Regions from separate parts of the Arthrobacter sp. fls2-241-R2A-172 genome, predicted to be linked through region 1. Evidence: predicted binding sites of a transcription regulator. Region 1 holds the regulator's gene; each other region holds the start of a gene.
The links. The regulator HrcA, encoded in region 1, represses chaperone genes, less so after heat shock. The targets are predictions, from matches to a motif close to TTNGCACTCGNNNNNNNCGAGTGCNAA.
Positions count from the first base shown of each region.

Region 1 (7,076 bases):
GATGCTCAACGATGCCGCGCTCGTTTACGAACCCGAGACGTCGGCTGCGCTGGGCTTTGGATTCCGCGTGGGCTTCCTCGGATTGCTGCACCTGGAAATCACCAGGGAGCGCCTTGAGCGTGAGTACAACCTGGATCTCATTTCCACCGCCCCCAACGTGGAATACGAGGTAACGCTCGAGGACAAGAAAGTTGTCCACGTGACGAACCCCAGCGAATACCCCACGGGAAAGATTTCCGAGGTCCGTGAACCGATGGTTTCGGCTACCATCCTTGCGCCAAACGAGTTCGTCGGCTCCATCATGGAATTGTGCCAGAGCCGTCGTGGGCAGATGAAGGGCATGGACTACCTGTCCGAGGACCGCGTGGAGCTCCGTTACTGGATCCCGCTGGCTGAAATCGTGTTCGACTTCTTCGACCTCCTGAAGTCCAAGACCCGTGGCTACGCCTCGCTGGACTGGAAGGCCGACGGCGAACAAGTCGCCGACCTCGTGAAGGTCGACATCCTGCTCCAGGGTGAGCAAGTAGATGCGTTCAGTGCCATCACGCACCGTGACAAGGCGTACGCCTACGGCGTGATGATGACGGCCAAGCTCCGCGAACTTATTCCGCGCCAGCAGTTTGAAGTGCCGATCCAGGCGGCCATTGGTTCGCGCATCATTGCGCGTGAAAGCATCAGGGCCATCCGCAAGGACGTTCTTGCCAAGTGCTACGGCGGTGACATCACCCGTAAGCGCAAACTGCTCGAGAAGCAGAAGGAAGGCAAGAAGCGCATGAAGATGGTGGGCCGCGTGGAGGTGCCCCAGGAGGCGTTCATCGCTGCCCTGACCACAGACGAGTCCAAGGACAAGGCCAAGAAGTAAATGCCCAGCGTCCTTCCTTTGGGCGATCCAGCACCTGCGGATGGCGTTCTGCCTCCGCAGGTGTTGACGGGCGTCGAGCACCGCAAGTTCGGACTGTACGTCCATATCCCATTTTGTGCCGTGCGTTGCGGCTATTGCGATTTCAATACCTATACCGCGACGGAACTGGGCGGTGGTGCCTCGCAGGATGCCTATGCCAGTACCGCCATCTCGGAGCTCGACTTCGCCGTGAAGGCACTCGAGTCCTCATCGGTTCCGGCGCGCCCCCTGAGTACCGTCTTTTTCGGCGGTGGTACCCCGACTCTGCTTCCAGCCGAGGACTTGGCAAGGATCCTGCGTTCCGCGGTTGGGACGTGGGGGCTGGAATCCGGCGCGGAAGTGACCACCGAGGCCAATCCTGACTCCGTCACGCCCGAATCGTTGAAGCTGCTCGCGGATGCCGGACTCACCAGGGTCTCCTTCGGCATGCAGTCAGCGGTGCCGCATGTCCTCAAAGTGCTGGACCGCACTCACACGCCAAGCCGCGTTCCGCTGGTGGTGCAGTGGGCGCGCGACGCCGGACTCGCCGTCAGCCTGGACCTCATTTATGGGACCCCGGGGGAGTCCATGGAGGACTGGCGCGTTTCCCTCGAAACGGCCCTGTCGTACGAACCGGACCACATCAGCGCCTATGCGTTGATCGTGGAGGACGGCACCAAGCTTGCTGCGCAAATCCGTCGAGGCGAGGTGCCCGGCATCGACGACGACGACCACGCCGCGAAATACGAACTCGCCGATGAACTCATCTCAGCGGCGGGGATGGCCTGGTACGAGGTCAGCAACTGGGCGCGCTCTCCGGAGCAGGCATGCCGCCACAACCTTGCTTACTGGCGTGGAGATGACTGGTGGGGCGTGGGCCCAGGAGCGCACTCCCACGTAGGGGGTGTGCGCTGGTGGAACGTCAAGCATCCTACGGCTTATGCTTCACGACTGGGATCGGGAAGCTCGCCGGCGGCAGGCAGGGAGACGCTGGACCCTGACACGCGCGAGGTGGAGCGCATCATGCTCGAAGCCCGCCTGGGTACAGGCCTGGCTGTCGACGCCTTGGACGGCGTGGGGCGGCACGCAATGGCCGGGTTGATCGCAGATGGACTGGTTGACCCAATCCAGGCCTTCAAGGGCCGCTTGGTCCTCACGCTGAAGGGTCGCCTGCTGGCAGACGCAGTGGTCCGCAGGATCCTCCCGGACTGAGCCTCACGGCCGTTTGGCAGCACTGCCGGGACTCTCCTGCTGGTCAGGCAGCTACTTGATCCAGCGCAAATTCAGTTTGTAGCGGTGCGGCTGGCCGTGGTTCACGCGGATTCCGGCTGAAACGGAGAAGCACGTCAGGGCTACCCAAATGCCGGTCGCGATCACGGCGAAAATGTTGCCGACCACTGGAAGCAGGACGAGGATGTTGGCGAGGACCGCTGCGATGGTCGGGGGAAGGGTGAAGTTCAGCGCTTCCTTGGATTCCTGTGCAGTGAAGGGTCCCCGGTCCCGGAAGATCAGGTAGATCAACAGGGAAGGCAAGCAGCCAAGAATGCCGCCAAAGTGCGCCAAAGTGGCCCACTGCCGGTCTTCGCCGGCCGTCAAGGGCAGTGCATTGGCTGGCGCGCCATGGTACTGGGGCCGCCCTGCGGCGCTGCCCGGTTCTTCAGGAGCGTTCTCTGCCACGGTGTCTTCCCTTTGCTGTAAAGATGCTGCGGTGTTGCTGTCCCAGAATACCGGCACGCGCCCGCTTCTATGGACCAACTCCCCGTTGGCGCTGCAGTTGCAGTGGTTCAGGGTGAATGCTTTAGGGGACCGTCAGGAAGTCGATGACTTCCTCAACACGGCCCAGCAGGGATGCTTCAAGGTCGGCGTAGCTCCGTACGGCGCCCAGCAGCCTTTGCCAGCCCAACCCGATGTCCTCGGCGGTCTCGTGCGGCCAGCCGAAGGCGCGGAGGATGCCGGTCTTCCAATCCATGCCACGCGGCACTGTGGGCCACTTCTCAATGCCCAACACCTTGGGCCTGATGGCTTGCCACACATCCACGTACGGATGTCCCACAATGAGGACGTTTCCAGCGGCTCCGGGACAGGCCATGGCCTCGGCGGCGATGCGGGATTCTTTCGATCCCTGGACCAGGTGGTCCACCAGGATCCCGAGGCGGCGGTCCGGGCCGGGGTTGAAATCCGCAATGGCGGACGCGAGGTCGTCCACGCCATGCAAGGGTTCAACCACGATCCCTTCGACCCTGAGATCGTCACCCCAGACCTTCTCGACCAGTTCGGCGTCGTGCTTTCCTTCCACCCAGATGCGGCTGGCCTTGGCCACCTGTGCGCGCTGGCCTTGCACCTTGACGGAACCTGAGGCGGTACGGCCCGGCTGGGCGGCCGACGGCGACTGCCGGACTGCTGGAGGCATCAGGCGGATGGGCTGGCCTTCGAGCAGGAAGCCGTATCCCAACTGGAACGATTTGGACTTACCACGCCGGTCCTCCAGGGACACGACATGCATGCCGCCGGTCTTCTCCACCCTGGTCACTTCGCCCACCCAGCCGGACTGGACGTCTTCAAGGACCATTCCCCGCTGGACCGCTACCTCAGGAAGCTGGCGTTTGGCGGGAGCGGTCAGATCCTGTGGACCCCAATTGTCGAAAGCCAAGGGATATTTCCTACCTTTGAGTACTTGATGGGTGGGGGAGCCGTTTGGGTTGCGAAGCTGCCGAACCTGCACGCTGGAAGCTGAATACGGGCGTTTTCAATGCTAGCAACGGGGTGGCCCATAATAGACTTGTTAGCACTTGGGCATGTTGAGTGCTAAGTGCGGAGGCCCGGCGGGCGTGCCGCAGTCGCCGGTCGCCACGACCACGGACGTCGTCAGGAGGTGGAGCAATGAGTGAGCCACGCAAGTTGGAAGTGCTGCGTGCCATCGTTGAAGACTACGTGCATTCCAGGGAACCCGTTGGATCCAAGGCCCTTGTCGAGCGCCACCACCTCGGTGTTTCCAGTGCCACCATCCGCAATGACATGGCTGTCCTGGAAGAAGAAGGACTCATCGCGGCGCCCCACACCAGCGCAGGACGCATTCCCACGGACAAGGGCTACCGCCTGTTTGTGGACCGTATCTCCCAGGTAAAGCCACTTTCGGCCGCGGAGCGCCGTGCCATCCACTCCCTCCTCGAGGGCCCGGATGACGTGGACGACATCCTGGAGCGGACCGTGAGGCTCCTTTCCCAGCTGACCAACCAGGTCGCCGTCGTGCAGTACCCGCACTCGAGCCGGGCGGTCGTCCGTCACGTTGAGTTCGTGCTGCTTGCGCCAAAGCAGGTCCTGGTGGTCCTCATTGCGGACACAGGCAGCGTTGGCCAGAAGGTCATCGATGCCGGATCAGATGTTGCGAACGAGGCATTGATGCTGCTGAGGTCCCGGTTCCTCGGAAGCATAGCCGGGACGCAACTGGACCTTCTCCCACAGGTCCTTCCATCGGTAGTGGCCCTCTGCCCGCCCGAGCTTCGCGGCGTGGCCCAGACTCTTGCGCACGGCCTGCAGTCACTGAGCGACAACAGCCGCGAAGAGCGCATCTTGATGGCGGGCACCGCCAACCTGGCCCGCTCCAATGTGGACTTCCCCTTGAGCATCGGTCCGGTGCTTGAAGCCCTTGAGGAACAAGTCGTCATGCTGCGGTTGTTGTCCGATATGGGCGATGATCCGCGGGGCGTGTCAGTAAGCATTGGCCGGGAGAACCCGTACGACGGTTTGGCCGAGGCTTCCGTCGTGGCCACCGGCTACGGTTCCGGAGCCAAGGTTGGGATCCTTGGCCCTACCCGCATGGACTATCCCACCACCATGGCCGCAGTCCGGGCCGTGGCCAGATACCTTTCCCGCATTCTCGGCGGCTGAACACCGGCCCGAGGAAACATCCGCAGTACAACAAGGAAGAGATACCGACTTTGAGCAGCCACTATGACGTTTTGGGAGTCTCTCCGGAAGCCACCGGGGAAGAGATCAAAAAGGCGTACCGCAAGTTGGCGCGGAAACTTCACCCGGACGTCAACCCCGGGGAAGATGTCGCGGAGCAGTTCAAGGCAGTGACCCACGCCTACGAGGTGTTGTCGGACCCGCAGAAGCGCCGTGTCTACGACGCCACCGGTAATGAAAACGGAACCGAAAACGGCTTCGGCGGCGGTTATTCCGGCCAGGGCTTCGCCTTCCAGGACATTTTCGACACCTTCTTTGGCGGCGGTGGCGGCCATGGCGGCCCGGCTTCCCGGGTCCGGCGCGGCCAGGACGCCCTCATCAGCGTCCGCATCGACCTCAAGGATGCGGTATTCGGCGTCAACAAGAAGCTCGAAGTCGACACGGCCGTTGTGTGCCCCACTTGTGATGGCAGTTGCTGCCGCCCTGGTACCCATCCTGAACGGTGTGACATCTGTGGTGGCAGCGGCCAGGTCCAGCGGGCGGTCCGGTCCATCCTCGGCCAGGTCATGACCACGGCCCCCTGTGGCTCCTGCGAGGGCTTCGGCACGGTCATCAAGGACCCCTGCAACGAATGCAGCGGGCAGGGTCGCATCCGCAGTCGTCGTTCCCTCACCATCAAGGTTCCTGCCGGTGTGGCCACCGGTACCCGGATCCAGTTGTCCGGCCAGGGCGAAGCGGGCCCCGCCGGCGGCCCGGCCGGCGATCTCTACGTCGAAATCCGCGTCAACAACGACTCCATGTTCATGCGTGAAGGCGACGACCTGCACGCAACCCTGAGCGTGCCCATGACAGCCGCTGCCCTGGGTACGGAACTTCAGTTGGACACCTTCGACGGAGCACAGGACATCGACGTCAAGGCGGGAACCCAGTCAGGCGAAATCATCACTCTTCGCGGGCTTGGCGTCACCCACCTTCGCGGCTATGGCCGAGGCGACCTCAAGGTGCATTTGCACGTCGAAACGCCTACCAAGCTCGATGCCGCCCAGGAGGAGCTGCTCCAGCAGCTCGCCAAACTGCGGGGAGAGCAGTTCACCGAGGGAAAGCTCGTTGCCAGCGGCGGCATGTTCGCCAAACTGCGGGACAAGCTCGGTAACCTGTAGCGGTGAGCAACCCCGTCTTCTTCACCCAGGCAGGCAACCTCAGCCACCTGGGGCCTGGTTCCGTGTTTGTACTGGAAGGCCCGGAGGCGCGCCACGCGGTCACCGTTAAACGCTTGGCGGTGGGCGAACAGGTAGACATCGCAGACGGCGCCGGTACACGTTTGACGGGTACGGTCTCCGAGACCGGGTCAGGCACCTTGGCTGTGACGGCCTCGGACGTCGTCTTCGAAGAGCGGCCGGCCGTTCGCCTGGTCCTCGTCCAGGCGCTTGCCAAAGGGGACCGTGACGAACTTGCCGTCGAAACGGCCACCGAACTCGGCATTGACGCGGTGGTTCCGTGGCAGTCCGAACGCTCCATTGTCCGATGGAAGGGTGATCGGGCCGCCAAGGCACATGCCAAGTGGCAATCGGTGGTTGCCGCCGCAGCGAAACAGGCACGGAGGTCACACATCCCGCAGGTTCGCCCCATCGTGGATACCGCGGCCTTGGCGAAAGTCGTCGCTGCTGCGGACCTGGCCATCATCCTGCACGAAGATGCCAAGAACCCCTTGCGGACCGTCCTGGAGGAGTCGGGCGTGCCGGATGGCTCAGATCCGGGATCACCCCGGGAAGTGTTGCTGATCGTTGGGCCGGAGGGCGGAATCTCACCCCGTGAAGTCACCCGGCTCAGTGACGCCGGAGCCGTTACGGCGCTGTTGGGACACCATGTCCTGCGGTCGTCGACGGCGGGACCAGCCGCCGTCGTTCTCGCCAGTGACGTCCTGGGCCGCTGGTAGGACGCCGGCGGGTCCTAGCCGACGCTGAACAGTCGCGTGTCGGTACTGGACTCGATGACTTTGCCTGCGGCGTCGACCTGTGAGACCCGCAGCTCGTACTTGCCGGCCTTCAACGTCGCGCTGAAAGTAAAGACGCCGTACTGGCCCGGCTCGCCCGTTGGCTTGGCCTGTCCGTTGAGCAGACCCGTCTTCTCGGCCTTGCCGTTGTCCCTGAGGATCTGCCAGGCGATGGTTTTGGAGCTGTCGGTGCTGCGGCCGTTGAACTTTACCGCGCCCGGCGGCACCGTGACATCCTCCTGCGGATCGATGATCCACACCGGTGCCACAAGGGAGGCGTCACGTGCCATCGGCTGT
Region 1 covers NZ_JARVTB010000002.1:370,532-377,607, reverse strand. The annotation lists gene lepA (translation elongation factor 4) at 1-862, shown strand, start outside; gene hemW (radical SAM family heme chaperone HemW) at 863-2,092, shown strand; gene QRM57_RS04585 (DUF4870 domain-containing protein) at 2,144-2,557, opposite strand; gene QRM57_RS04580 (DUF3097 domain-containing protein) at 2,679-3,530, opposite strand; gene hrcA (heat-inducible transcriptional repressor HrcA) at 3,761-4,768, shown strand; gene dnaJ (molecular chaperone DnaJ) at 4,819-5,946, shown strand; gene QRM57_RS04565 (16S rRNA (uracil(1498)-N(3))-methyltransferase) at 5,949-6,722, shown strand; gene QRM57_RS04560 (GerMN domain-containing protein) at 6,737-7,076, opposite strand, start outside.

Region 2 (7,076 bases), on a different contig from region 1:
CGGTAGTGATTATGAACGGTGCCTCAATTGCGGGCCGCGTAAAATCAGGGCCCAACCCCCGCAAGATTGCCGTCAATAAGGACACTCGAAAGGTGTACGTAGCCTACGGCAATGGAATCACTGTTATTGATCCGTGGACGGGCCATTCGGCGGTGGACATCCCCTACTACGGGTCCGTTCCTGGCGGAGTGGTCGTCGACTCATCGCGAAACAGGGTGTTCGTCCCAACCAACGGTGGCGTTCTCACGGTCATTGACGGACAGACGAACTTCAAGAACGTTTATGTGTTGGGCGGGGGCGATGCGATTGATCATGCCGTCAACACCCGGACCAACGAGGTTTTCCAAACTCTCGCGGGAAGTTATCTTGGCCATCCACAAAGCGATCTGGGAATAGTTGAAGACTCGGCCTATGCAAGCTTTCTGTACCGGCAGGATGAGACCTTCGGGAAGGTTGCTGTGGATTCTTGGACCGGTATTGTTTACGTCGAGTCCCTGAATGCTGGTGGCAGTTCGTCGATTGTGTTGGTCGATCCGGCACTGAGGCAGAAGATCGCCCAGATTAGCATCCCGAGCGAGCCCACCGCATTGGCCGTCGATTCCACGCGCCACAGGACATATGCCCCCTTGAGCCGTGGGGGTGTCTCCGTCATCGACTCATCCAACACCTCGTCAGTAGTTCGAACCGGAGTTCGACCTGTAGCTGTTGCGGTTCACGAGTACACGGGCGCAACCTACGTGGCGAATCAGGGAAGTGCTTCGGTGACGGTTGTTCAGTCCGCTGATCCCAGACCCGTGAAGAACGATTTCAACAACGATCGGAATGCAGACGTTTTGGCGCGTGACGGCTCCGGCGTCCTGTGGCTCTACCCGGGGGATGGTGCTGGCGGTTGGCTCGACAGGCGCCAAGTTGGCCAAGGGTGGAACGTTATGACGTCCATGGTTACTCCTGGCGATTTCAACGGTGACGGCTATTCAGATGTGCTTGCCCGCGACTCGTCCGGCGTGCTGTGGCTCTATGGCGGGAACGGCTCTGCAGGTTGGTTGCCACGTGTGCAGATCGGCGTGGGTTGGAGCGGCATGACCGCAATCACCTCTGCAGGAGATTTCAACGGCGACGGCAACCTGGACGTTGCGGCACGGGACGGTAGCGGCGTCTTGTGGTTGTACCCAGGAAATGGCAAGGGCGGCTGGCTGACCAGGGTCCAGATCGGTTCTGGCTGGTCTTCCATGACGGACATCGTGGGCGTGGGCGATTTTAATACCGACGGTGCCTCCGACGTTATGGCACGGGATTCCGGTGGGCGGCTCTGGCTCTACCCAGGAAACGGTGCCGGCGGCTGGTTGCCACAAGTGCAGTACGGCCAGGGATGGAATGGCATGACAGCGCTCTTCGCAACGGGTGACTTCAGCGGCGATCGAAAGGCGGACATCATGGCTCGCGATTCGTTCGGCGCATTGTGGCTCTTCTCCGGCAGCGGCGGTGCCAAATGGCCCATTGGAAGTGTCATTGGCCAGGGCTGGAACGGCATGACCGCAATTCTCTAAAGTAAAAAACGGCAAAACCCCCGCTGAAGTGAACTTCACTGCTGAGAGTCGACGTGCAGTCCATTCTCCAAGTGCGGTCCCTGCGGTCGGGGGTTTTGCCGTTGCCTCGTCTATTTGGTCGCTACGAATACTTTGTCGCCGAGCATTCCAGCACGGACCGCGAGGACGCCTTGTCCAGCAGTCGCACCAGGAACCTCGAAGGCTTTATTGCCGGTTGCTGTGGCCCCCTTGTAGAGCGTACTCATGCTGTCGATTGACTCGGGTGCCACGGCGAAAGTTTTGGTGCCGTCAACCGTGTTTCCATCGGCAGTGACGTAGTCGACTGATACTCGTATTAGGTCGCGGAACCTGATTAGTGTACGGCGGTACGCCTGGGCCCTGTGCATATTGAGGGTGCCCTTGTGCGAATTGAGGATGCTGGGGATGAGGCGAAGGCTGCTGTGAGCCCGCCCCCGGAAGCTCTGGAGTTGTTCTCAGCTTCCAAAACCCGACTGCCCCGCATATTGAGCGGGACTAACCGTCTTGAAGTCAGCCTGCTTTACCTCGCGCTCTTTTCAAATCCCTCCGCAGCCCCCGGTTGTCCTCCCGCAGCCCTTCGTTGTCCTGGGCCAGCCCCCGGTTGTCCTCCGTCAACCCTTGGTTCTCGGCCTCCAGTTCCAACACCAGCTTCACGCCGGCCAGGTTCAGCCCCTCATCCAGCAACACCCCGATCCGGCGCAGGGTCGCCAGGTTCCGTTCGCTGTAGCGGCGGGTGCCGCCGTCGGTCCTCTCGGGGGTGAGTAGCCCTTTACGTTCGTACAGCCGAAGGTTTTGCTGGCCGGTGCCCACGAGCTCAGCTGCAACGGAGATCGCGTAGACGCCGAGCGCGTCCCGGTCGCCGGTAGAACCCGACCCGCCGTCGGACGCGGCGGCACCCAATCCGCCGTCGTGCCCTCCAGATGAACTGTCCGTAGCACCCATCCGAAACCTCTCCAAAATTCTTCCGAAAACCTACTTGCACCACTCTCTCACCAGTGCTATAAAAAATCTATACCAGCCAACACAGATCTGGAAGGCTGGACCAACAGAAAAGTCAGCATCAAGATCTAAGGAGTGAGAACAAAATGCTGATGCGCACTGACCCGTTCCGCGAATTCGACAGGCTCGCCCAACAGGTTTTTGGCACAACAGCACGCCCCGCCGGCATGCCGATGGACGCCTGGCAGGAAGGCGAAGAGTTTGTGGTCGCTTTCGATCTGCCTGGTGTGAATCCTGAATCGGTGGACCTCGACGTCGAGCGCAACGTCCTGACCGTTAAGGCAGAACGGAAGTCGCCAGCGGGCGAGAACACCGAACTGATCGCCGCCGAACGCCCCCAAGGCGTTTTCAGCCGCCAACTGATCCTGGGCGACACCCTGGACACCGACGGCGTCAAGGCCAGCTACGACGCAGGTGTGCTGACACTCCGCATCCCCGTCGCCGAGAAGGCCAAGCCCCGGCGCATCGAAATCACGTCCAACGAGCAACGACAAGAAATTAACGCGTAATCCACCCTCTCCGCTGAGGGCTCGCCCGGGGGTGGCCCTCAGCGGAGCGCAGGACGGGAGCTTCGGATCGGCCGCAGCATCGGAAAATGGGCGCAGGCTTCGCGCCACGCCACAGCGCTTGACGCGCAGAGGAAAACGCGGCCCCTGACGTCGCCTCCCGATCGGATGGCCCTCGGCTTCGGCCGGGGGCCATCTCCCATCCACCGCATCCCACCCGGAACCAGCAGTGAACACCCAGCCAGACCACTACGCCACCCTGCACGTGACGCCCGATGCCACCCCGCGCGAGATCGCACGCGCCTACCGGGCGCTGCTGCGCACCCACCACCCGGACACGCGCCAAGCAGCCGACGACGGCGGCACCCCCTCAGCGAGCGACGTTCAGGAACTGCACGCCATCATGCAGGCGTACGTCGTTTTGTCGGACCCAGGAAAGCGGGCGGCATACGACCGTGAGCGGCGCTCCAGTGCTCCATCCGGTGATCGTGGGACGCCTGTGAAGGTCCGAGTCCATCGATCGCCGGAAGCTACGCCCGGTCCCACCTCGGGGCAGGGACCGCTGTCGTTTGGCCCGGCCCGATGGGAGCCCCTGCCCCGAAGCACCCGACTTCCAAGGAGACATTCATGAGCGCATGGCGTCCCTACGACGGCCACATCATCCCGGCCTTCTACGAACGGTTCGAGAAACGCTGGGGGAGGGGGACCGCGCCGTTCCTCGATCCCGAGGTCCATGAGCAGCCCATGCCCCGTGCCCAGTGGATCAACCCCGATACGGGCGCGGCCGTGGCGGTCGTTCCTATCTGGACCGACGACCCCGAGCACAGATCCTTCGGCGTCTTCTACCTACCGCCAGCCGGCGATATTTGGATGCTGCGGCCTGGACCCACCACGTTCCTGGAACCCAGCGGGGGAGCGAGTCGAGAGCAGGTGACACTCCGGAACGACGCGTTCAAGAAGGCGGTCAACCATGCCAAGGAGTTCATCTACGGGCCACAGTTGTAAGGGCGTGCCGCGCGAGGGCGGCTATTCCTGCAGGACGTCCGGCAGTTCGTCCACGTAGACCGATTGCGGCGGTTCGAAGTAGATCACCAGAACTTTCTCGCCCACGGTAAAGACACTCGTCTTGTCAAATGGGTAGGCGAAGAAGGCGCTGGTCCCACCATGGAAGGGAAGCATGACTTCGCCAATGGTTCCAGGCGCGACGGTGCCTGTGACCCTGCCGATCTTTCCGGTCAAACTTCGATCTACCGCTCTAGGCATCTGGTGCCTTGGCGGAGGGAGACGGTGCGGGTGGTGCCTTCACCGGAGCCGGCCGGGGAGAAGGAGCAGGCGTTTCCTTGCCCCGCAGCGCCGAAGCAAGCGACGGCAGGAAGTTCCCCACCTGGGAGAGGATTCCACCCACCATACTGTTCAGCCCCTCGCCACCATTGAGTACCGTCAGCTGCCCAATCCGTGAGAACGGTTCAGCAGCTGCCGACACGATCGCGGGCATGTTCTCCGCGATCTGCTGGGAGATGACGGCATCCTGGTTGGTTTCGAGCGCTTCACCGCGTGCCTTGATGCCTTCAGCTTCAGCCAACGCCTTGGCCTTCACAGCGGAGGCGGCCGCATTGCCGCGTGCCGTCGTCGCCGCTGCCTCGGCTTCACCCGTGACGCGCGTTGCGCCTGCCATCGCTGCCGCCGCCCCTGCGTTGGCTTGGGCTTCGAGCTCGACCCGTCGGGCGTTTGCTTGTGCCTCGAGTTCGGTGCGCTTGGCCAAAGCTTCCGCGGCGCTGATGTCAGCGGCCTTCTTGGCCTCGGCGTCGGTACGCTGGGCGTATGCCCGGGCATCTGCGGGCTTGCGGATGGTGGTCTGCAGTTTCTGCTCTTCGCGATCGGCCTCAAGCTTGGCCACTTCGGTCTCCTGAACCACCACCTGCTGACGGGCGGTCGCGTCGGCCAGCGGCCCGGCTTGCGCGGCCTGGGCGCGTGCCTGCTCCGCGTTGGCCTGTGCTGCGGATTGCTTGATGGCGGAGAGGCTCTGCGCATCAGCGATCAGGGCCGCGGCTTCCGCTTCCTTCTCTGCAGCTTCCCGGTTGCTGGTGGCTTCCGCTATGCGGGCCTCCATCTTGACCTGCGCAATGTGCGGCTTCGCCAGATTCTGGATATAGCCGGTGGGGTCCTGCAGGTCCTTGATCTGCAGTGAATCCACCACCAGGCCCAGTTTCTCCATCTCCACGCCACTGGCACTGCGAACCAAGGAAGCCAGCTTGTCGCGCTCGCGGATGATTTCCTCCACGGTCATGCTGCCGATGATCGAACGCAGGTGCCCTTCGAAGACGTTGTAGACCTGGCTCTCCATCTTCGGCTGCTGGCCCAGGAACCGCCGGGCAGCGTTGGCGATGAACGGGGGAGCGTCGCCGATCTTGTAGATCACCACACCGTCCACGATCACTTGGATGCCCTGCGAGGTCACGCACGAGACCTTGAGTTCAGTTTCATTCAGGGTCAGGGCAAGGCTGCGGACCGTCTGCAACCCCGGGACCACCAGGGCGCCCTTTCCGGTGACGATCTTGAAGTCCATGCCGTCTGTATTTTCCAGTGTTCCGCGCGTAAGGCCCGAGATGATGAGAGCCTCGTTCGGTTCCGCCACCTTCCACATCGCCTTCGTGGCCAGCCAAATGAAGCCGATCACGAGTACGACGCCCAGAATGATGGCGATCAGCGGGAAGAAAGCTGCGAGGTCGTCCATTGACCTTGTCCCTTCAGACGGTGTGAGCGACACACTTTGGTTGACCCCCAATAGGCCAAATGGTTGCTCGTGTACACAGTCTCGTTGCGCCGAAGCGGGGAGTCCAGCACATTTGTGCGTCATTTGTGCGGCAACCCGGCGGGTCCAAAGTGCCGAGATGTCGCCCCTCGGCGGGAGTGGCACTTAGGTGGGCCGGCCGCCGTCGTGCGTTTCTTCGCGAGGGGTGAGCTTTCGCGACTTAGAAGGGCTTCATAGGGGTGAGACGTCGCCCCTCGGCGGGGCGGAAGGGGTGAGACGTCGCCCCTCGGCGCAAGGAAGGGGTGGAACAAAAGAAGGCTGGTGCAGCCTGGGAAAAGATCCGAAGGTGGCTGCACCAGCTGCTAGTACGACTTTCCGTTTAGAAGTTGTGACACCTATCCATTGGCCGCTCCTAGTTCCCGGCTTCGTTTGTTTCCGGGTCTTTCAACATCAGTTGGGGGCCGTCATCCGCCCCGGGAGAACACCTCCCATCTTACGGCGGCCCATAGGAAAAAGCGCAGGAATTCGCGGTATTTCGGGGGAGTCTGACGGGCGAGTGCTGCCCACCGTGGCACGATAGATCACGATGAAACTGCGCGCTGATCAGACCGGAAACCGTGGCCTCCCCATGCCCCTTTGGCTGCAGGGCGGTTTGGAAGCGGCTCAGTCGGCGTTCATTTCGGCCATTGTTGTGGTGTTGCCGCTGGTTGGGGTGTGGGCGACCGACGGTTTTAAGGACCGCAACGTCGACACCCTGGCCCGTCTGGCCGGCCAAGCCTGGCTGCTGATCCACGGTGTTCCGCTTGGACTGGCACCCGTCGATATGGGCACGGCGGCACAACCGGGATCTGGCCTGTTGTCCCTGCACCCGCTGGGGCTGACGCTCGTCCCGTTCCTGCTTGCCTGGCGTGCGGGCCGGCGACTGGCCCGTGCCTCGTACACTGACCAGCTGTGGCAGGCGTTCCTGGGCGCTTTCGTTGTGTACGCGGCGTTCGGGATGGCTACCGGGTTCGTGTGCCGCACCCCGGAAGTGGTCATCAACCTTTGGTACGCCATGACCATCCCGCTCATTTCCTTCGCCCTGGGCATGATCGTCGGTGCCCGGCGTGAGGCTGGTTCGTGGAGCCGGCTGATTGGCGTGGACGCCGTCGCCTGGCTTTCGAAAACCAGTCAGCATTCACGGTGGGCAGGCTCGTATGTCGGCTCCGGGTTGAAGGCCGGTTTTGTGGCGATCATGGCCGCGGTGAGCTTGTC
Region 2 covers NZ_JARVTB010000003.1:297,692-304,767, forward strand. The annotation lists gene QRM57_RS06910 (FG-GAP-like repeat-containing protein) at 1-1,547, shown strand, start outside; gene QRM57_RS06915 (hypothetical protein) at 1,658-1,816, opposite strand; gene QRM57_RS06920 (MerR family transcriptional regulator) at 2,076-2,507, opposite strand; gene QRM57_RS06925 (Hsp20/alpha crystallin family protein) at 2,651-3,073, shown strand; gene QRM57_RS06930 (J domain-containing protein) at 3,300-3,701, shown strand; gene QRM57_RS06935 (hypothetical protein) at 3,698-4,075, shown strand; gene QRM57_RS06940 (NfeD C-terminal domain-containing protein) at 4,097-4,309, opposite strand; gene QRM57_RS06945 (flotillin family protein) at 4,326-5,804, opposite strand; gene QRM57_RS06950 (cell division protein PerM) at 6,409-7,076, shown strand, end outside.
Region 2: a site for HrcA is predicted at 2,541-2,567, ahead of QRM57_RS06925 (Hsp20/alpha crystallin family protein). Genes of this name have one in related genera too.

Region 3 (7,076 bases), on a different contig from region 1:
CTCCGAGCTGATGAACCCTTCGTCCGCCAGCAGTTGCAGGGTGGGATAGACGGACCCGGCGCTTGGCTTCCAGCTCCCCTTGCTGCGCTCATCGATTTCACGGATGATCTGGTAGCCGTGCATGGGACGCTCTGCCAGCAGTGCTAGGACAGCCGTGCGGAGTTCGCCCCGCCCTGCCCTGGTTCCGGACCGTTTCTCAAACCGGGAACGAAACTCGTCAACGGCCTGCCACATGCCGTCAAAACTGTTGCCCATAAATCCGCCTGCGGGGAATGAATCCTGCATCTTGCCCACCTCAATACGTTGCGAACGATACTGAACGATAGTTAACGATATGCCGCAGACCGGGCGCAGACAATGGGGTTATCTTATCGAATGCGGCCGAGGCGGTCAGAACGATTTGAGGCGGTTGGCCGCCAACTGAAGCGCGGGTGATGCCCAGCCTGTTCCCAACCTCCGCGACGGTTAATCCGTCCATCTTCTGCATACACTAAGCCCTCCGGGCGTAGGGCTGAGTGTCAATGGCTGGGCGCAGATTATGGCGTTAGGAGAAGCGTCAACCGTCCGACCTACCGCAGCTCTCAGGCGGTTCAAGCTTTGCCGTTCCCACTCAGGAAATCGGACCGCACATTGTGGAGCTAAGGAGATTCGAACTCCTGACCTCTTCGATGCGAACGAAGCGCTCTACCAACTGAGCTATAGCCCCTGGGTCCGGCTTGATGCCGGACCAGTGTCCCTAGGCTATAAAGTTTCGCGGCGCTTTTCCAACCACGACACGAACGTCTCGGAACCAACCTTTTGTTCGGGGACCAGGTTATGGCCTGCACGCAGGTAAGCGCCCATCGGGCCCGGCAGCGGCAGCGCGATGATCTTTCCGCGGGCGCCCGTGATGCGTTTCCAATCCTCCGCCATCTGCCGCATGGTGAGCACCTCCGGACCGCCTGCAGTGCGCACCCTGTGCAATGGAGCCCCCGCCTCAGCCGTGGCCGCTTCGAGCAGGGAGGCCGCGGCATCCGCCGGCGAGATGGTCTGGAACCTGGCGCCGTTGAAAGTGGGGACGAGCCCTAGTCGCGCGCCGGCTGCAAAGACCATCGCGACGAGGCTGTGGAACTGCGTGGCCCGGACGACCACGGTTTGCAGCGGCGACTCGGCGTACGCGCGCTCCTTTTCTGCTTTGGAAACGTAATACGAATATGTGCTCAGATCGCAGTTGATGATCGACAGCGCCACAATCCTGGCCACCCCGGCCAGGTGGGCAGCCGCGGCGAGGCGCGCGCCGCCGTCGGCGAACTGCTTTTTGGCTTTGCCGAACTGTCCCTCAAGGCAATCAATAACGACGTCGGTACCCGCCAGGGCGGCGGCCAGCCCGTCGCCCGTGGTGACGTCGGCAGCGAAGTAGGCTGCGCCGTCAAGACGATCCGCTGAGGCCATGGCTGGCACGTGGCGGCTGAGAACGGAGACCGTGTGCCCGGCAGCCACGGCGAGGCGGACAACTTCCCGGCCAACCTGGCCGGTGCCCCCTGCAACGCAGATACTGGTCATGGAGGGCTGTTAGGCGCGACGGCGCTGAAGGACGTCATCCAGGTTGCTGAGGGCGCTCTGGCTCTTGACGGAAACCGCAACCGCTTCGGCCTGCTCGGCGTTCTGCTTCAAGATGGGCTTGCCCACGGGCTTGGGGGCTTCCGGGAGATCCAGCGGCTCAGGTGCCGGGCGGGCTACTTTCGCGGCATCGACATACGTGGGCTTCGGGACCTCCACAGGTTTCCAGCTTGCGCCCTTGGATTCCTGGGCAGACTTGGCCGAGTGATCCCCGGCTGCCACGGCAACTGCCAGCGCGGCTTGACGCAGTTCATCAGCTGTAGGCCGGTTGGCTTCGCGGCTGGCGGCCTCGGCATCGAAGACGGTGGTCGCCTTGGGCTCGGCCGGCTCTTCCTTTGGCAGGTAACGGGCGGGAGTCGGGATCGGCGCGGCCTGCGCTGCACGCCGCGCGCGTCGTTCGCGCAGGTCCCGAAGGGCAAGCCTGCGCAACACCACGACGGCGACTACCGCACCGACCAGCGAGACGAGCGGCAACCACAGCGATCCCTTACCGAAGAGGCAAAGGATGCCTGAAACGATCGCCGTCAAAAGCAGGGCAAGGCCCGACAACGCCAACGTAAAGCGGGCGTACCGAATGGTGAAGGGTGTAGAGGACGACTTCCGGGCGGCAGTTTCGGCCGCTGAGGATCCCTGGGGCGACGCCGGTGCTGTCCTGTGCATGGTCTCCATCGGTTTCTCCTGCTGAGGTGCCAAAGTCAGTACCACCCCTGCCTGCGGTTCGTCTGGTTCGTCGTCGATTGCGTCTGCTGGAACAGCCACTGTTTGGACTTGTGAACGCCTGTTCCGTAAAACATAAGGCGCCACCCAGACCATCCACAGCGCGACAGCGACCACGAGTATCACTGAGCTGCTGAGAGGGAAGTCCACATTCAAAACCGTAGAAGCAAATGACCGGGGGCGGCGGCATTGAGGCCGGTGTGTCGTGGGCGAGTCCGCAAATGACTGGAGTTAGGGCCGAAAAGGCCTATGACCTGCCCGTTTGTCCGCTGAGCCACCTGCGCAGGAGTCCTTCGGGAACTTCATCGGAAGTAAGTGCAAAGGAACGGTGGTCGGCCCACTCGCCATTGATGTGCAAGTACCGTTCCTTGTAGCCCTCATCGCGGAAACCCAGTTTCTCCACAACCCTGAGGCTTGGCGCGTTTTCCGGGCGGATATTGATTTCCATGCGGTGCAGGCCCAGCACGCGGAAGCAATGGTCGGTGGCCATCGCTACGGCTGTGGGAGCGATGCCATGCCCGGCACGGTCCTTATCGACCCAATAGCCCAGGGTGGCCATCATCGCCGAACCCCACACAATGGAGGAAACCGTTAACTGCCCCACAATCTTCGGTTCACGAAAGCCGGGGGTCCGCTCAACGATCACAAAAGGCAGTGCGGTGGACTGACGGGCCTGGTCGTTCAGGGAGGCCACCATCTGGCGATAGCTGGGGAGGCGCCCACCCGGAGCCGGGTTGGACGCCTCCCATGGCGCCAGCCATTCGCTGTTCCGTGAACGGACTTCGGACCACTCCCGCTTATCGCGGTAACGGATGGGCCGCAGCAACAGGTCTCCGCTTTCCAGCGTCACCGGCCAGATCGCAGAGCCGTACATCCGTTGTTACTTGGGAAGTGCTGCAGTGAAGGTCGGCAGCCACTCGCGCAATTCGGGGCCGAGGTCCTCGCGTTCGCAGGCGAGCTCGATGCAGGCCTTGAGGTAGCTCAGTTTGTCGCCGGTGTCGAAGCGGCGTCCGCGGAAGACCACGCCGTATACGCCATAGCCCTCACCCTCGCCTGCAGCCAGCACCTCGAGGGCATCCGTCAGCTGGATTTCCCCTCCGCGGCCCGGCCCTGTGTTCTCCAGGACCTCAAACACGGCCGGGTGGAGGACGTAGCGACCAATGACGGCCAGGTTTGATGGAGCTTCTTCCGGCGAAGGCTTCTCCACGAGCTGCTTGATGCGCACATACCCGTCCTCGCCTTCGTCCTCCACGTCCGCGCAGCCGTAGGCGCTGATCTTTGAGGGCTCAACTTCGATGAGGGCCACCACGGATCCGCCGGTCTTCTGCTGGACAGCAATCATTTCGCTGAGCAGGTCGTCCTTAGGATCGATCAGGTCATCACCAAGGAGCACGGCGAACGGTTCGTGGCCGACGTGCTGCTTTGCACGAAGGACTGCATGGCCGAGCCCGTTGGCGTCGCCCTGGCGAACGTAGTGGATGTCGCCCAGGTTGGTGGCCGACTGAATGGCCTCCAACTTGGCAGTGTCACCCTTTTCGGCAAGCGTTGCCTCAAGTGCCGGCACACGGTCGAAGTGATCTTCAAGGGCGCGCTTGCTGCGCCCCGTGATCATGAGGACGTCGTGCAGGCCCACCTTAACGGCTTCTTCGACGACGTACTGGATGGCTGGCTTATCAACCACGGGCAGCATTTCCTTGGGCATCGCCTTTGTTGCAGGCAGGAACCTGGTGCCAAGGCCCGCTGCGGGGATGACGGCCTTACGGACAGCATTGTTATCGAGAGTCACCGGACTAATCTAACGGAAGGAAGACATCAACGGCTAAACCCCGCCGCACCGAAAGAGGGTTTTTTGTTTCAGGGAAGGGCAGCCCTCTTGCTCCTTCCGGTGTTACGTACGGACCCAAAGAACGGATACATATGGCAACGAAGGAAGAGATCCGGAGCAGCCGCCGGCTTCACAGGCGAAGCCTTGCGCCAGAGCAGATTGCAGCCGCCGGCGCGTCTATAGCCCGGCACGGCACGGACTGGGCAGCAACAAGGGCCCCCGCCACCGGCACTTTTGCGGTCTACGTTGGAGTCGCTTTCGAACCCCCCACGCTGCCCCTGATTCAGGCGCTGCACGACGCCGGGCACCGTATCCTGCTCCCGGTCTGCGAGCCGGAAAGGCAATTGAGTTGGGTGTATTGGACGCCGTCGACCGTGTTCGTGCGGTCCTCCTACGCCCCCATTGACGAACCCGAGGGCGAAAGGCTGGAAAGTTCGGTCATCGCGGACGCCGCAGGGATTTTCATGCCGGCCACGGCCGTTGACCGGGACGGAAACAGGATCGGCCAAGGAGGCGGCTACTATGACCGGCTCCTCCAAGGACTCGACGCATCCGGCCAGCGGCCGCCCACCATCGCTGTAGTGTACGACGACGACCTGTTGCCTTCCGGTTCCATACCCGCCGAAGCTTTCGACCGCCCCGTGCGGGAAGTGCTCACGCCCTCCGGATCCATTCGCCTCGACGGCCCGGAATAGGTGGCCCCGTCTCGATGTTATGAGCTTCAGTCCGGCACGAATGCTGCAATGGCACCGGATGATAGAATTGGCACTCAGGCCCTGCGACTGCTAACCCGGAGACGCTCCGGATGCGTGGCACAGGACCTGAACCCTGTCCTGAAGGAGGAATTCAGTGCCCACTTACGCATACGCCTGCAAAGACTGTGACCATGCCTTTGACATCGTCCAGTCCTTCTCTGACAGCTCCTTGACGGAGTGCCCCGAATGCAAGGGAGCGCTTCGGAAGAAGTTCAACAGCGTTGGCGTTGTTTTCAAGGGCTCGGGTTTCTACCGCACTGACTCCCGCGACGCCAAAGGAAGCACGGTTTCGGCCGCTCCCGCAGCGCCCGCACCTGCGTCGTCGGCTCCCGCCGCGACTCCGGCCCCGGCAGCCGCAGCCAGCTAAGAGCTCCCTTTTCCACATAGCCCAGCCCGGCACTGTTTCCGTGGGTGCCGTGCTGGCTAGCGTGGCTGCATGCCACATCAGTCACGAAGCACACTCCTTGCCCGGGCCGAACGATCAGCGGCGGCCGCTGGTAAATGGTCTCCCCCCTCGCGTACGCCGCTGCGCGCCCCCTTTGATTCCAGGTTCAGCCGCAACCGTCCGCGCAACCCTGACACCCGGCGTGGCCTGAAGCGCAGGTTCGGAACCTTGATCGGACGGAACCGCCGCCTCACCGTCGCGCTCCTGCTCTGCGTGGCTGCCGGTATCGCAGTCCAGCAGCTCACGCCCGCTTCTGAGCAACGCGTCAACGTACTGGTGGCTGTCCGGGACCTCCCCAGCGGCACCAACCTGGCCGCTTCCGACTTCACCACCGTTCCTGTAACCCAGGGTTTGGCAATCCCCACCGCATTTGAGGACCCCGGCGCCCTCGCAGGGCGTCAGCTCGCTGCACCCCTTGGCCAGGGCCAGATCCCCACGGAGTCCAGCCTGCTGGGTCCTGGCTTGCTCACCGGATCACCCCCGGGCACGGCAGCGGTTCCACTCCGGATGGCCGACCCTTCATCCATCCAGTTGCTCTCCCCCGGCCAGTTGGTGTCCGTGGTCCTTACCGCAGCCGGATCCTACGATGAGTCCCGCGAAAGCCAGGTCCTGGCTGGTCCTGTTGCCGTGCTGTGGACCTCTGCCCAAGGCGGGAAGGCCGGGGAGTGGCTCGGTACGGGTGACAACGACGGCCTGGTGGTTGTGGCTGCCGACCCCCGGCAAGCAGAAAAGCTTGCCGGCGCATCAACGCAGGGCAAGCTTTTCTTTGTACTGGTCAGCCCGTGAAAGGACGTTCCGTCAGGCTGGCATCAGCCCCAGTGCGGGGGCTTTTGCTCCTTGAGCCACTCCTCGTGGTCATACCCGGACTCATCTCCCCAACGGCGGGGGTCGTCCTCTGCAGCCTTGGTTGGAAGAATGCCCTGCGGGGCCGGCTTGGCTGGAACAGCCTTCGACTCCTCCGAGCCCTCAGCGCCGGCCTGGCCGGCATCCTCCGAGCTCTCCGCAGCGCTGTCTTCCCCGCCGGTTACTTGTTCCGTCATTGGTGCTTCTTTTCCGTTGTCGGCTGCAGCATCGGCCGGCTTGGGGCCAGCCTCGCTCCTGCCGGCCGCCCTTCGTGCGCTGGGCGCGAAGGAAGGCGGTGCTTTGTCAAGGTTCAATTGTTCAACATCCACGTCCAGGAAGCCATGCTGGGGAGAGGAAGCGAGCTGCGGGATGTGGTTTTCCAGTCCCAGGTAGGAGCCGATGCGGTCGGCGCAGGACGACGGGTCCGTGAAGACTTCAATCGTCCACAACGACATGTACCGCCACCCCATGCGCTCCAGCAGTTGCGGCCGCAGACGGCTTCGCTCGCGCACGCTCATACGCCTGTAACGTTCGGTGCCATCGGATTCGATGGCCACCGGGGTGGGAATCTCGGCACCCTCCCGGCCAATGGTGTGCACCGGATCCGCGGCGGCAGCGATGTCCAGCACTCCATCGTAGAGATGCCACACGCGTGCTCCACGAGCACGCAACCGCTCCCCAAGATCAGCCACCAAGGGATCTTCACCGAGCGCTTGTTCGCTGGCGACGGCGCGGGAAGCAGGTGTTCCAAGGTTGCTGTTTCCAGAGAGTTCGCGGTCCAGCAATTCGTAGAAGTCGACGGCACCGTGAGCCAGTCGATCCTGGTCAAGGTCTTCGGGGCGGAAGCACGTCAGAACGTGCATGGAGCGCCGGGCGCGGGTCATTGCCAAAG
Region 3 covers NZ_JARVTB010000004.1:502,011-509,086, reverse strand. The annotation lists gene QRM57_RS10530 (PadR family transcriptional regulator) at 1-285, opposite strand, end outside; tRNA gene QRM57_RS10525 (tRNA-Ala) at 634-706, opposite strand; gene QRM57_RS10520 (SDR family oxidoreductase) at 742-1,542, opposite strand; gene QRM57_RS10515 (hypothetical protein) at 1,552-2,433, opposite strand; gene QRM57_RS10510 (GNAT family N-acetyltransferase) at 2,564-3,190, opposite strand; gene galU (UTP--glucose-1-phosphate uridylyltransferase GalU) at 3,197-4,102, opposite strand; gene QRM57_RS10500 (5-formyltetrahydrofolate cyclo-ligase) at 4,234-4,836, shown strand; gene QRM57_RS10495 (FmdB family zinc ribbon protein) at 4,991-5,263, shown strand; gene cpaB (Flp pilus assembly protein CpaB) at 5,333-6,127, shown strand; gene QRM57_RS10485 (DUF4011 domain-containing protein) at 6,151-7,076, opposite strand, start outside.
Region 3: a site for HrcA is predicted at 4,904-4,930, ahead of QRM57_RS10495 (FmdB family zinc ribbon protein). Genes of this name have one in related genera too.